DNA from 3 places in the Enterococcus sp. CR-Ec1 genome. Region 3 is predicted to be linked to each of the others. Evidence: predicted binding sites of a transcription regulator. Region 3 holds the regulator's gene; each other region holds the start of a gene.
What was found. Region 3 encodes NrdR, which represses ribonucleotide reductase genes. Its sites were predicted from a motif close to ACACNATATATNGTGT; they were not measured.
Positions count from the first base shown of each region.

Region 1: a site for NrdR is predicted at 2,072-2,087, ahead of nrdD (anaerobic ribonucleoside-triphosphate reductase). Genes of this name have one in related genera too.
Region 2: a site for NrdR is predicted at 3,495-3,510, ahead of CXM95_RS04025 (vitamin B12-dependent ribonucleotide reductase). Genes of this name have one in related genera too.

Region 1 covers NZ_CP025223.1:1,426,116-1,431,244, forward strand. Annotated here, with positions in the region: gene nrdD (anaerobic ribonucleoside-triphosphate reductase) at 1-1,977, opposite strand, end outside; gene CXM95_RS06865 (ABC transporter ATP-binding protein) at 2,264-3,028, shown strand; gene CXM95_RS06870 (FtsX-like permease family protein) at 3,018-5,072, shown strand.
Region 2 covers NZ_CP025223.1:856,943-862,071, forward strand. Annotated here, with positions in the region: gene CXM95_RS04005 (ABC transporter ATP-binding protein) at 1-63, shown strand, start outside; gene CXM95_RS04010 (TetR family transcriptional regulator) at 111-749, shown strand; gene CXM95_RS04015 (APC family permease) at 865-2,292, opposite strand; gene CXM95_RS04020 (hypothetical protein) at 2,852-3,391, opposite strand; gene CXM95_RS04025 (vitamin B12-dependent ribonucleotide reductase) at 3,533-5,129, shown strand, end outside.
Region 3 covers NZ_CP025223.1:1,955,809-1,960,937, forward strand. Annotated here, with positions in the region: gene CXM95_RS09420 (tRNA (adenine(22)-N(1))-methyltransferase) at 1-33, opposite strand, end outside; gene CXM95_RS09425 (hypothetical protein) at 129-587, opposite strand; gene dnaI (primosomal protein DnaI) at 611-1,543, opposite strand; gene CXM95_RS09435 (replication initiation and membrane attachment family protein) at 1,543-2,919, opposite strand; gene nrdR (transcriptional regulator NrdR) at 2,933-3,403, opposite strand; gene CXM95_RS09445 (FusB/FusC family EF-G-binding protein) at 3,607-4,248, opposite strand; gene CXM95_RS09450 (hypothetical protein) at 4,495-4,824, opposite strand; gene CXM95_RS09455 (ABC transporter ATP-binding protein) at 5,001-5,129, shown strand, end outside.

The DNA of each region.
Region 1 (5,129 bases), 530 kb from region 3:
TCCAAGATAAGCGACCCGATCATATGCGTAATCCCAAACTGCTTCTAACGCTTTTGGATTTTGCTGCAAGACTGGATATTCACAGTAATGAATAAAGCCACCAGAACAGTATTTTGGATAGTCCTTTTCAAAATCAAGTTTCTCAAATGGTGTCGGATTTTTCCGCACATCATAGTGGAAGCTATTGGTATAATATTCTTTGTCGGTAATATTTTCAACTTCACCGAATTTTTCGGTATCTAAGCGACAGAAACGATCGGTCAAGCTTTCACTAGGGGTCGAGTACACACTGAAATGATAGCCGTATTCATCGCCCCAGGCATCGGCATGAGCTTTCAATTCTTTCACGATCGCCATCGTAAAGGCCTTTGCTTCTGGGTCTTGTTCCCAAGTTCCACCGTAAAAAGCCGAAGCAGCTTCGTATAAACCAATGTAACCAAGCGAAACAGTGGCACGTTTGTTTTTGAATAATTCGTTGACATTGTCTTTGCGATCCAAACGTTCACCGAAAGCCCCATACATATAAAGGATCGGCGCATTGGCGGGACTCGCTTCTTTACAGCGTTCCACTCGATAGACAAGGGCATCTTTAACGATTTGCAGACGGTCCTCCAGCAGTGACCAGAATTTTTCTTGATCGCCATTTGCTTCTAAGGCGATCCGTGGAATATTCAATGTCACGACACCTAGATTCATCCGACCGACATTGATTTCTTCACCACGTTCGTTTTTCCAGCCTTGCAAGAAAGAACGACAGCCCATCGGCACTTTAAAGCTGCCAGTCAATTCAACCAATTTATCATAATTCAAAATATCCGGATACATCCGTTTAGTGGCACATTCTAAAGCCAGTTCTTTAATATCATAGTTCGGATCGGTAGGTGCCAAGTTGACCCCACGGCGAATACTAAAAATCAATTTCGGGAAAATAGCAGTACGCTTTTCACTGCCTAACCCGTTGATGCGAATTTGGAGAATCGCTCGTTGAATTTCCCGTTCGAACCAGTTGGTTCCTAAACCAAAGCCAAGGGAAGTAAACGGCGTTTGTCCGTTAGAGGTGAATAACGTATTGATTTCGTATTCTAGACTTTGCATTGCATCGTAGATATCTTTGCGGGTTTTGCTCTTCGCGTAAGCTTCCCGACGTTCGGGTGTCTCAATCCATTCTTCGGCATCTTTTAAATGTTTTTGGTAATTCAACTCAGCAAAAGGAGCCAATAATTCATCTGTTCGATCAGCAGAACAGCCACCATATTGACTCGATGCTACATTTGCAATGATTTGTGAGATTTGAGCGGTGGCCGTTTGGATCGATTTTGGCGATTCCACTTCGGCGTTCCCAATTTTAAATCCATTATTTAGCATGCCTTTAAAATCGATTAGGCAGCAGTTAGTCATTGGGGTATATGGATGATAATCCAAGTCATGGTAATGAATGTCGCCTTTTTGGTGGGCATTTGCCACGTGAGGAGGCAGCATTTTCAAACCAATCGATTTTCCTACGATCCCAGCGGTCAAATCACGTTGTGTGTTGAACACGTTACTATCCTTATTGGCATTTTCATTGACGACCGATTGATCTTTATTCATCAATTTATTGATCGTAAAGTTGATGTCTGTTGCTTTGCTGCGTTCGAAATCACGATGGGTCCGGTAGTTGATATATTCTTCAGCCAAGGCATACTCGTTTTTTGCTAACAAGATATGCTCGACGATATTTTGGATCTCATAGATTTTTACATTTGTACGAAAACGTTCCGCGATCTCGTGATCGACACTGTCAACGATCTCGGTGATTTTTTCGTGGTCGATGGGAGAAAGCTCACCGTTGATTTTTCTCAGGGCTTTCACTAACGCATCATAAATTTTTTGATCATCAAAATCGACAAGCCGTCCATCACGTTTTACGATTTTTAACTGACGCAAAGCGGACTGTCTTTCCAACCCTTGCTCAGGATTTCTCTTAATGTTCATCATTTCTACCACTCCTTATCTTCCACAATATAATAAAACAAATTGTAGAAATGAGCAACTATATATAGTAGTCGAAAAGGGTTTGTGTTTTGGATATACACAATATATGGTGTATATTCATTGAGGTGTTTTCGAGAAAACTTGATAAGATTAAGGATTTGGTTGTTCCATGTTTCACATAATGAATAAAAACTTTTTTAAATATATTTTTTCTCTGTTTTGAAGCAGAAGTATTCAATGATAAAGTATGCTACCATAAGGAGAGAATTTTTTTAAAGGAGGGTTCTGTGTGAAAAATATGATCGATGTGAAGCATCTGACAAAAAGTTACGGCACCCGTTTCAATCAAACCAAAGTATTAGATAACCTTTCTTTTGCAGTGGATCAAGGAGAATTTGTTGGGGTCATGGGGCCAAGCGGTGCTGGGAAAACGACCTTGATGAATCTTTTGTCTTCAATCATGCGACCTAGCTTAGGCTCGATCTATATCGATGGCAAAGACATTACCCGAATGTCGGAAAAAGCCCTCAGCGATTTTCGCCGTCAGCAGATTGGCTTCATCTTTCAAGATTTTAATCTTTTAGAGACATTGACAGCCAGAGACAATATTTTGCTGCCTTTAGCGATTGATCGTTTGCCCGTGAAGGAAACCCAAGTACGTATCGAGGAGACGGCCAATTTGTTAGGGATCGAACACTTGTTGGATCGCTACCCAGAAGAATTGTCTGTAGGGCAAAAACAAAGGGTCGCTGCTGCTCGGGCGATCATCAGTCGTCCGGCGGTCCTTTTTGCTGATGAACCCACGGGAGCCCTTGATTCAAAAGCGGCAACAGAATTGTTACGGTATTTAGCGCAGATCAATCAACAAGAAAAAACGACGATCTTGATGGTCACCCACGATCCTTTTACCGCCAGCTACTGCAATCGGATTCTGTTCATTCGCGATGGTGTCTTCTTTGCGGAAGTTGTCAAAAAAGGCAGCCGTCAGGAATTTTTCGAAAAAATCATCGATATGCAGGCTACGATTGGAGGCGGTCCGCGCCATGTTGTTTAAAATCGGCTGGCGGAGTTTTTTGCGGCAGTTTCGCAATTATATGGTGTATTTTATTTGTATGATGACCGCCGTGATGATTTTTTATTCCTTTAACGCCTTGATGAATGATCGTCTGCTGAATCAACGGGTCCAGCAAGACATCCGCATTGAAGGGGTTTTAGGATTCGGCAGCAGTGTGGTTGCCTTTGTCGTCTTGTTTTTTATGCTGAGTGCCAATCATTTTTTTCTTAGTCAGCGACAAAAAGAAATCAGTGTTTACCAGCTTTTGGGGTTGCGGCAAGGTCGTCTTGCTTGGCTGTTGCTACGGGAAACGTTTTTACTAAATTTTTTCTCTCTAGTGACCGGTATCTTTATGGGAATTATTTTTTCAAAATTCTTCTCAATGATTTTGATTCGGGCAATGGGCCTAAATTTGACCAGTCATTTCTTTAATTCACCGCAATCGATTTTTTCGACGGTCTTTGTCTTTATCGCCGCAATGATTATATTGAGTATTCAAGTGATCCTTTTTGTTTGGCGTACCCCAATGAGTGAATTGATCAAGACCGAATACCGCTTACCGATCAAAAAAATGAAAATGACTCCGTTTCGTACATTGATGGGGGTCCTAGGTCTGATTTTACTTGGGGTAGGGTATTATCTGTCATTGACCCTAAGGGAAACATGGACCAACTATATCACGTATACGCAAGATTTTTCAGCGATTCTATGGATCCCTTTACTGATTCTATTTTGCTGTATAACGGCAACCTATCTCTTTTTTGATTGTTCCTTGCCAGCACTGTTGTATTTTTTGAGTAAACCAAAAAAACGCCTTATCAAAGGGGCGAAGTTGATTGCTTACAATAACGTGCGTGCTTACTTGCAAAGGACGTGGAAAAGCTACGCCCTTTTGACGATTATCACTGCAATCGCGATTTCATTGATAGGGGGAACAATGGGGGTCATCTCTTTGAATTACCAAGCAACGAACCGTATCTATCCAACTTCCTTTCAGGTGTCAGGAGAGCAGGCAGGGGCCTTGCGTACCCTTTTAGAAAAGTCGGATGTGCCAATTACAGCGGAACAAGCAATTCCCTACAAAATGACCAATATGACGGTGCAGACACGCTACCTAGGAGAATTGCAAGATGAAAGTGTCGAAAATATGATGGTGAATCTGGTGGCACTTTCGGATTATCAGCGTCTGCGAAAACTGGTTCCGGGTGCTCCTGAGATTCGACTGAGTACTGATAAGCAAGCTGTACTTTTTGACAGTCAATACGACGTAACTCGTTCATTTATCACATATCGCGATGAAGTCAAAGTCGGCAGTCAGCATAATTTTAAACTCATTCAAGCCGAACAAGATTATTTTGGTGATAGTGCTTTACGCTATTCTTTACCCAATGTCCTTGTCATTCAAGATGAGGCGTACCAACAAATCAAAGGATTCACCTATACCATTGCTTATTTACAGACCGAAAAGGTGCAAACAGACGCGCTGACACAGTTGTTGGATGAAGAGCTGCCAATCGAGTGGGCGCATCCATTGACCTATGAATTTAGCGACGACCAAAAAAACGTACGCTTTTATCCAGAGACCGCTCGGGATTCAAGTAGTGATAGTGGTCAGACGACCGCATATCGGCTAACGTTAGCCAATCGCTTTACAACAATGCGCGGGGTGCGACGACAAGCAGGAATCATTTTGTTCGTATCGCTATTTGTTGGGGTGATCGTTTTGATCACCACGTCTAGTAGTTTGATCGTTCGGCAATTTTCTAACACGGAGCGGGAAAAGTACAATTACCGACTATTGACAAAATTAGGCTACACCCGTAATGAAGTGCGCAAGTTGGTGTACTGGCAAAACATTTGGATTTTTATGCCTGGCACCTTATTGGCGATTTTGCATGCGGTATTTGCCATCAATACTTTCACACAGATCATCGATAGTCCCGGGTATTGGGTTGCTCATTTGTTTGCAGCAGTGGCAGCAGTCGTCTATCTGTTTGCCTATTTGATTACCGTCAAGCTGTGTCTGCGGATTATTGAAACTTGATCTATTTATACGATAAAACGATTCTAGGAAACTAGGAGCGTTTTTTTCATTTAACCA
Region 2 (5,129 bases), 1.1 Mb from region 3:
CGAATGGAAGATGGCAATCTGATCGAACAAAACGCCCCATCAAGAGAAACTGCACAAGTCTGAGTGGAAAAGTAGAGGGATTTGTTTATAATAGAGGGAGTAGATTGCGAATGATGGAGGAGAATCCCTTGCCAAGTACAACATTTTTTCATTTAAAACAAGAGAAAAAAGAAAAAATCGATGCCGTGCTTTTAGAAGAATTTTTTAGCAAGCATATCAGTCAAGTCAAGGTCTCTGCCATCGTCGAAAAATCGCACATTTCTAGAGGGGCGTTTTACAAGTACTTTCAAAACTTAGAAGATGCCTATGACTATGCGATCACCAACTATTCCAACCAAATTCATTCTGCGATTTTTACGTTTATCAATCGCAACAAAAATGATTTTTTCAAAGGGATCGAAGAATACTTGGCTTGGTGCAGTCAATGGTCACCTGAAGATGATCATTGGAAAATGATCCACTTATGTACCCAAAGCAATGCCTGGACGAAGCGCGATGCGATCCCTGACGATTCGCCCATGATTCGCCAATGGTTGGAGCTGTTGGAAGAAAATCGCTTCACGATCCATGATACGCAAGAAGCCGTCAGTTTCCTTTACTTTATTATGGCGGTCGTGATGGATAGTCTGACAGATTTTATTTCGAATGAATGGACCGCAAAAGAGCTGATCAAAGATTTCCGCTATAAGGTGCAGTGGATCAAGTATGGAATCAAAAAGGACAACAAAGAGTACAACAAAGAGGAATGAACGCTTCGGCAAGAGGATGGATCAAATACCGCACGCGGCGGAGAAGTTCATTTACAAAGAAAGAGGTGCCCGACAACCGAAATAGTTGTCGGACACCTTTTTTTTGAGCAAATGATTATTTTTTATTTACACGTTTCGCAATGATTGGCAAGATCAAGCCAATCAAAAGAAAGGCGATCGGCGTAATGATATTTAAGGCCAATTGGAAGAACCAAGCTTGCGGATCTGCCGCATAATCAAGCTTAGGAACCATCCCTAAAATGCAGGCAAAGGCCGTGAACAAGAAGCACCATAAGCCAATCCCAAAGCCAACTTTGGTGTTTTTCACGAATTTATAATCGGAAGTAAAGCGATTGGCGTGTTTGTTGACTAGCATAAAGGCTAAGAAGACCCATAAGTAACGCAGTGGCATGACAACTGAATTCAAGTTCAGCAACCAACGGTACAGTTCGGTCATATTGCCGATTCCTAGTGCTGGAATAATGATCAAAATGCTTACCAGGATACCAGTCATAATATATCCATTTACTGGTGTTCCTTTTTTGTTTAGTTTTGCTAAGCCATTTGGTACAAATTCTGAATCAGCATCAGACAGTAATATTTTCAATGGGGCATCAATTGAAAAGGCCAAAGCAGAGATTTGCGCCAACGCATTGGCGATGGAATAAAGAATGACAAAGAAGTTGCCGATTCCGTAGAAGTTTCCAAGTCGTTGAAAGGCTTCATAAGCGCCGTTAACCATCAAATCTTCTGGAATATGGTTGGCATCAAAAAGCATCCCCATAGCAATCGAGCCGAGCAAGGCACATAACGCCACCATACCGGCTAAAAAGATCATGCCTTTTGGAAATTCTTTTGCAGGATTTTTTGTGTTATTTACGTAAGGCGAGATTTTTTCACAGCCGCCTACCGCAAATACCAGCATCGAGATCGTGGTTAAATAGGTAAAGTCAAATTTAGGGATATAGGTTGAAACAGATGACATGTTTGGTGTAGCAATTTCAGCACCAGTCATTGCTGGAGCGGTGACTGCTAAAAGAATAAAAAGAATCGACATCACGAACATGGCTGTTCCCGCGATGTTCCCAATCATTTTTAAGGTCGTCAATCCTTTAGAGGCAATCCATAAAAAGAATAGAAAAATAGCTAAACAAATCAACGAGACTTCCATGGAACCCATCGTCGATACAAATGTACCATTTCCTTTAAATAACCAACTCAAGGATACTAAGATTCCTTGGGGTTTTTGTGCCAAGTAGGGCACGTGAACGACCCAATAAGTCCAAGCAGCAAAAAAAGCCAACCGCTTTGTTGAGGTTTCTTTGATCCATGAGGAGACCCCACCACTTGACTCTTTGAAGGTCGATCCTAACTGACCAACACTTAATGCATAGGGTACAAAATAAAGAGCCATAATTAATAGCCACGAAACAACAACAGTCAATCCTTGTTGAGCGTAATTGTTTACAACATTTCCCAGTCCCCAAACAGAGACGAACGCCATCAGCGCAATATTATACCAGCGTAATTGTTTCTCATTCATCGCTTTCTCCTTCTTAAAATGATTTTTCTGACTGGTTAAAATAGAGCGTTTTTTGAAATTTAGTGAGAAAAAAATTTCTTTCCATAAGCGCTTGATCACTATCAAGTTTCTTATGCACTTTTTCACAAATGTCAAAGGTCAAATTGAATAAAAAAATTTCAGCTGCTCTTTTTTATCCAGTCATTGATTTTCCATAGTTAGGATAAACCTCTGAATTCTTTTGGTCAAGAAAAATTAAATTGTTATTTAAAAAAAATAATAAATTTCTGATGATAGAAAAAGTAAACATCATCATTCATTAATAATCTGAAAGAAATGCTACTACATTCGGTCAAGGGCGTGGATGAAATAGAGAACGTTTCATTTAAATGAATGGACGCATAAAGATGAAAGAAACCCTTTCGAAAGGCTTTTAGCTGTTACTTTTTGGATAGATTTTTAAGCAAAGGAAACAGAAGAGTAGCCATAGTTTTTTTGTTTTTCTAACAATAACTTTACGCTAACATTCTTTCAAAGAAACACGAAAACAAAGTTAGCCGGATTCTTCATTCCATCGAAATCACTGGTTTTTTTTCTTCAATTTATAGGAGTTGGGTGTTATTCGCTCAAATACTGGCCATAAAAGCAAATAAAAGACGAAGTTTCCACTGGCATGAAAGAAATCGAACAGTAGTCCTTGAAGGTAATAGGCAAGAAACGAAGGAAACTGATAAAGCCAAACCTCCATCAACGAAACGATCAAGCCATAAAGAAGTCCGCAAAGAAAGGCAAAGAAAGCTTGCAGGATACGATTTTTCTTGATGATCGGGATTTTTCCAAGCTGTTGAAAAAGAACGATGGTGCCGGTAAGTGCAGCCAATTGACTGATCGTCCAGGGACCCATGCCTAAATAGATATTTGTTCCGAGCAAACTTAGCAAGGCAATCATCAACGCATCGGTTAAGCAGTAAGAAAAAGCCACTAAAAATAAAAGGGCACTCATAGGCTGAACGTTAGGGATAAAGACAAAAACCAACCGTCCAACGATACACGCTGCGGTGAGCAGTGCTAAATGAGAAATTCTTTGAACGGAGAATACCTTGGATTGGGGAGGAAGCATGAAAATCGCCGACTTTCTAATTGATAATCATTCTCATTATACATGGAAAATAATATAATTCAAGATTGAAATACACATCATATAGTACGATAATAAAAACGGAGCACAATATGTTGTGTTTTTAGAAGGAGAGGGAAAGAAATGGACTACAAAAAACAAACGATTGAGAAATTGAACGAGGATATCAAGTTGTTCCAAGAAGTTTCGGCGATCACACCGGAAATGACCAAAACATTTGAGGGAATCGCTCGTTTGATTATGTTGGATCGTTACTCATTCAAGGATCAAACCCATCAAACGTTGGGTAAGGATGATTTGGTGATTTTGACAACGAAAGCTGATCCTAAATATCCTGCACGAGGAATCGGTATTGTGAAAGCAATCGATGGGGAACTAGTCTCTATCGAAGTGGAAGAGGCCTATCGTTCAGCGTTAGAAGATACTGATGAACAAGCCAGTGGACTTGTGAAAAGAAGAAAAAGTGACATTGAAAAACCGTTAGAACTCTTTTTTGAGCAAGTGGCGCATCGTGTTGCCAAAGGGATTTCTGCCAACGAGTCCCATGACCAGGAGCGCTTCCTTGAGACGTTTTACCAACAAATCGTGGCGCAAAACCTAATTCCCGCAGGCAGAGTACTTTATGGAGCAGGAACAAATTCTCAAGTTACCTACTTCAGTTGCTTTGTGATGCCTTTCATCCATGATTCCCGAAAAGGGATTGCTGTCCATCGACAAGAAGTCATGGAAATCATGAGTCGTGGTGGTGGGGTTGGAACCAATGGGTCGACCTTGCGACCAAAATCAAGTGTGGTCCACGGCGTCAGCGGTCGGTCTTCTGGGGCAGTTTCTTGGTTGAATGATTTGGCGAACTTGACGAACCTTGTCGAACAAGGAGGTAGTCGTCGCGGAGCGCAGATGATTATGATGGCAGATTGGCATCCAGATATTTTTACGTTTATTCTTTCTAAAGTTCAAAATCCTGCTGTATTGCTTCACCTGAAAAAAACAGTCACGAATGCAGCAATCAAACAACTGATCAATGAAAAACTGCAATTTGATCCTTTGACAAAAATGGAAGAAAGAATGTTCACTTATCTAGCGCAACTGCCTGAATCGTCAGATAAGGAACATAATGACATGATCCAAAAGGCAAAAGAAAAATTGCGAATAGGTGGCAGCTATACGGTAAAAGAAAGTGATTTCTTAACTGGTGCGAATATTTCAGTCTGCTTGACAGGAGAATTCATGGAAGCAGTGAAGACAGATGGGTGGTATGAGCTGCGCTTTCCAGATATTGACAATTATTCAGAAGCAGAGATGGCGCAATATGATGCAAAATGGGCGGAAGTCGGGGATGTGCGAGAATGGGCAGCAGCTGGTCATAAAGTCAAAACCTATCAAAGGATCAAAGCTCGTGAGTTATGGGAGTTGATTACTTTTTGTGCAACGTATTCTGCTGAGCCTGGTATTTTCTTTATCGATAATGCCAACAAGATGACGAATGCTACAGCATACGGACAAAAAGTCGTGGCAACCAATCCGTGCGGTGAACAGCCCCTAACCCCTTATGCCGTCTGTAACTTGGCAGCCATCAATCTCGCAAACATGGCGGATCGCCAGAAAGGCACCGTTGATTTTGCCAAACTAAAAGAAACCGTGAAAACAGCAGTTCGTTTCCAAGACAATGTTATTGACGCAACGCCTTACTTTTTTGACAAAAATGAGCAGCAGGCGAAAG
Region 3 (5,129 bases):
AGCCAAACGATCCGATAATGCATGTTCGTTCATATTGTCACTCCTTCTCTCGTAGTATATCACGCTTTCCAAAAATAGAAAAAAATGTGCGTCTTGACTGTGGTGCCATTGCCAAGGCGCACATTGCATTAATCTTCCACTAATTCAACCTTTTGGATCGAGTTGCCCGGAATTTGCGGCGGGATCGACATCGTCATGATCGGTATGCCTTGCAACGTCACCTGGACGGTAGCACCTTCCGTCAATTCCTCCAGATCTCCTGAATAAGCCTCGACTGGGACATGTAGGATGACCCCATCATTTTGAAAACTTTGGACGACTTGATCGTCATCTTCCACTGCCGCCACCTCTTTCAAAAAGAGTGAAAAGGTATCATCCGATCCTGCTATCGCATCTTCTTGGATAACACCAGTAAAAATTGCGGCTGTTTCCGTTTCTGATGTACTATTTGATACGGAACTGGTCTGCTCGCTAGTTTCAGAAGTTCCAGTCTCCCCATTTGCAGCGCTGTTTCCCTGATTGCCGCAAGCTGTTAAAAGCAGCATTGCTGCAAAGGATAATCCTATTATTACCTGTTTTGTCATCATCTTCTTCCTCCAGTAATAGTCAGTTATTGGCCATCATTTCGTCGGTTTTTACCAGTCATTTGAATTTCTTGTGTCAAATAACGGATACGTTCCATAATGCGCTTGGCTTTTAATGGTTCGGATTCACCTCGTTGCGTCACCGAAAGATGCTGTTCTAACTCATGCATAGTAAAATTCGAAGTGAAAAAGGTCGGCAGTTGTTCTTGCATGCGGTATTGCAATATGACACCGAAGACTTCGTCGCGAATCCAGCTGCTCATCGCATCAGCACCGATATCATCCATCATCAAAATTGGGGCTTTTTTCACTGCATTCAGCTTGTCCCCCACTTGATCTTTGCCGATTGCTTGTTTCATCTCTACCGCAAATGTTGGAAAGTGGACAAGTGTCGTTGTATACCCCGCCTCTGCTAAATCTCTGGCGATTGCTCCAAGCAGGTAAGTCTTGCCAATCCCAAAACTTCCTACAAAGTAAAGGCCTTTATGAAATTCTTGCGGATTCGCTGTCAACTCACTAATAAAATCAACGGCGGCTGCGATAGCCTCCATTCGTCCAGGCGTTTGCTGATAATCTGCAAAGCTCGCTTCTTGAATATCTTTAGGCATATCCATCGCTTTGATGCGACTGCGGATCTCTTCTTGTTTCTGGTAAGCCAGTAACTCTTGGGTTGGCACATAGGTGACATCAATAAAATGAAAATTTAACGCTAAGCGTGGTTCATAGCCCGGTGCGATCATGGAAGGATCATTGATGCGGAATTTCCGCTTTTCTTGAACGAACTCATACAGTTTCGCATAGCTTTTTTGAATATCCGCTTCGGTCAATGCTTCTTCATTTTCGGCAATAAACGCTTTGACATCAGGATCTTGCAAAACTTCTGCCATCATTGATGAAAACTGATCACGGTAATTGCGTTTATCCAATAATTTCCCTAAGTTTTTTCCAACATCTTCCATTACTTGTCACCAGCTTTCTTATGCAAGTAGTTTTGCAGTTTTTTATCTAATTCTGCTTGTCGTTCTGGCGTTAATGCTGTCTCTTCCACTGGTTTTTCAGCCCAAGAAGGCAGCTTTTCTTCGCGAATGATTTTTTTGCCGCTTGTTTGTGGTCGGCTGCGTTTTTCCTTGGCACTTCGAACAAGGCTCCGAACATGCTTGATCGCATCTTCTGCCGTACCGATTTTTAATTCTGACCACTGGGCGGCAATATTATTTACATAATTTCCGGATAAAGCGGCATTGTTTTGGACTACTAAAACGTAATGAACCAGAACATTGATCACACTATTCGGCAATGGTGATCGTTCGACAAGGCTTTTGATCAACCATTGTTCTGAATCGGTCATAAAACTGTTTTTCTCCGCTTTGATCGCCTTTAGAAAAGCGATCGGTGCATTGTTCTCACTTTCTTGAATCAATAATACATCATTTTCTGAAAAACCATTCTGTTTTAAGGTATTGAAGCGGCGCAACTGACTTTCCGCTTGAGGATCTTCTCTTGTCGATGTTTTCGTGAAGGTCTGCCGCGATTTTTTCATGATCGCTTGTTCCAACTTCTTCTGATCGACCTCTCCTGTTGTCAAAGAAACATTGTCCGCCATCAAATCCAACAATTCCAACACATCATAGCCGTATAAGGAATGATATAGAACTAACTTTTGTCGAAAACTCGGCGTGAAATTAGCGGCACGGATATACCGACGTTGCGCTTCATATAAAAGAAAGTCCCAATCCAATTGCTTTTCGTCAAGCACCAAGTTTGCATTGGATTCTTGAAAAGAATTACTGACTGCCTGTAACGTTTCTTCATGAGAGGCGAAACGAGCGGTATTTAACCCATAGGCGGCTGAGAAGGATTGAGTCACTTCCTGATAATCGGTCAAGGAACACTGCTTTGGCTGATACAGCTTGACCAGCTGATTAAATTTACGCTCTCCGACTCTTTCCAACAACAGATAGGCATACAATTCATCTTGAAAAAACGCTGCTGGATGGACCGGTTCTTGCAACCAATACAGATAGGAGGATCCGTTTTGCAAATCTGCTTTTTCATATGATTTCAGCAAGCCGATACCTTCTAGGTTTTGCTTGGCTTTTATGAAGCGAGGCATTCCGACATTCATGGCATTCAAGATATCTAGATGCACGGTCGTCATCGACTCCTCGCCAGAAATGCTTTGGGCTTGGACATCGCTTGCTAGTGTCAAATACAACGCTAAAGCATCACTTTCAATAATTGGTTGATACAAATAAATGAGGGCGTCTTTCCCTTCCGTTGTAAGTGGACGGCTTTTGAACACTTTGTACGATTGATTCGGTAAACTATTGCCCACTTGTTGTCCCCCTCTATTCTTGTGGTTCTTTCGCTTTTTCGACGATGTCTTGTAGTTCTTTTAAGAAAACTGACATGTCTTTAAACTGGCGGTATACACTGGCAAAACGGATATAAGCGATCTCGTCTAAATCAACTAGATCTTCCATCACATACTCACCAATTTGTGTCGTAGATATTTCATTTTCACCAAGAGCACGGACACGACTTTCCACATGATCGACGATTGTTTCCATCTGATCCATTGTCACTGGTCGTTTTTCAGCAGAACGAATCAAGCCCCGTAAAATTTTTTCTCGGTTGAATTCTTCACGGGCACCATTTTTTTTAATGACAAGTAGGGGTGCCTCTTCGATACGTTCAAATGTTGTAAAGCGATAGCCGCAATTTTCGCACTCACGACGACGGCGAATCACACGTCCATCATCGGCTTGTCGACTATCAACTACCCTCGAATTGTTATGATGACATTTTGGACATTGCATAGTTCCACCTCATTTTCTCTCTTATGCGCTTACGTTTTCACGTAAAGTCATCGGTTTCTATGATTAATTATAACATGAAATCCATTGGTACAATAGCCAAAGTGGTTTATTCTGTTCATTTAATACAAAATTTAAATAATGCTATAACTGTTGTTTTTTTCAATGAGAAAAAACGGCAGAAAGATTTCTGCCGTTTCATTTCGTTATTTATCTTTCATTTGCAGCAAAGAAACAAAATCATGCAAATTTGCTGGCTGTTCCAACTGCTGATTGCACCTTTGGCTATCACGGCAAATATAATTCCCGCGTTTCGTATATGTTCCATCGCCGTTGCTCTTGGTCAAAGAAAGAAACATCGACACATTTCCTTCATGCTGGCACAAGGGACAGATCCCTTTTTTGACCTCGGTTGACACATGACCGTGAAGTCCTGTAAATCCCTGCTCAGTGGCTATGATCATAAACTTGCTTTGACTACCGATATCATCCCAAGCAAGATAAGTGGTCTCTTTTAAATCAACGGAAGCAAAATCAGGTATTTTCAGTTTTTTTACCTTCCGAAACATTTTTTCAATTTGTTTTGTTGTCGGCACCTGAAAGGGTCGGACGTACTCTTTGAGTTCTGTTAACAGCTCATTGCTGCGACTGATCGTCATCCCCTGTTGAAAGAAAGCAGCTAAAATTTCACGTGGTGCTGTTTCTTCTTCAGGAAAAAACTTTTCTATGGCGTCTTTGGTCATCGTTTCAACCGTTTTGATCGTTCGAGGATCATTCACCGATTGATAGGTTCGAACTAATTGGTATACTTGATGTTTAATTGAATGAAATTGGTAAGGTTCGATCATAAAAAAGCCTTCTTTCTAATTTTCCGTTTCCTATTGCGGCTGTTCTACTTTCTTGACAGTCGTACACAATGCATAAATAAGCATTTGATGACCACCTCCCAATTTCTTTGCTTCTCTCTATGCGATCTTAATGGATTATAATGAGATGTTGAGCAATTGTCAACTGAGTAGTAGTCTCTTGACTCTTCATCCACTCTGGTTAACAAAAAAATGCCTCGTCTAGAAGACGAAGGCATCCGTGTTCAGTTATAATTTATCTTCAATTCCAGTATAATGCTTCAGCTGGTCTGCATCTCGACGATCGGCAGAAGAAATTTTATTGGCATCAGGATTTTCAGCTCGCAACAATTCTTCACTGCTGACATTTTCTGGGGTAGTTCGATCATTGCGGGCATCGCGCTCGTCATTTTGATCTTCTAATTCATTGACTCTTTTTTGATCGTGCTCTTTCTTGATCTGACCTTCGTGTGCTTGTTCTTTCCCAGAATGGGCAAGTTCTTCATTATTGGTCCACTCACCGATTTTTTCTTTAGCCTTGCCAACGATCACATCTTTTTCGTCTTTAAAAGTACCCATAGTTATCATCCCTCCTGTATAGTTTCATCATAACAAGCATTCTGAATTCTGACAAAAGATATGAATGCGATACCAACCAACCAGCGAAATTTGGACTGATGTGTTATAATAGTAGGTATTATTTTCTGAATATTCTTATAAATGGAGGTGAAGAACCTGATTAGGTTCGATTATCGATGACAGTCCTTGATTTTCAACAGGTTTCAATCATTCGCAACCAAAAATTTTTATTAGAAACCATCAATTGGCAAGTGGAAAAAAATGAGCATTGGGCGGTTTTAGGCCTGAATGGCGCGGGGAAAAGT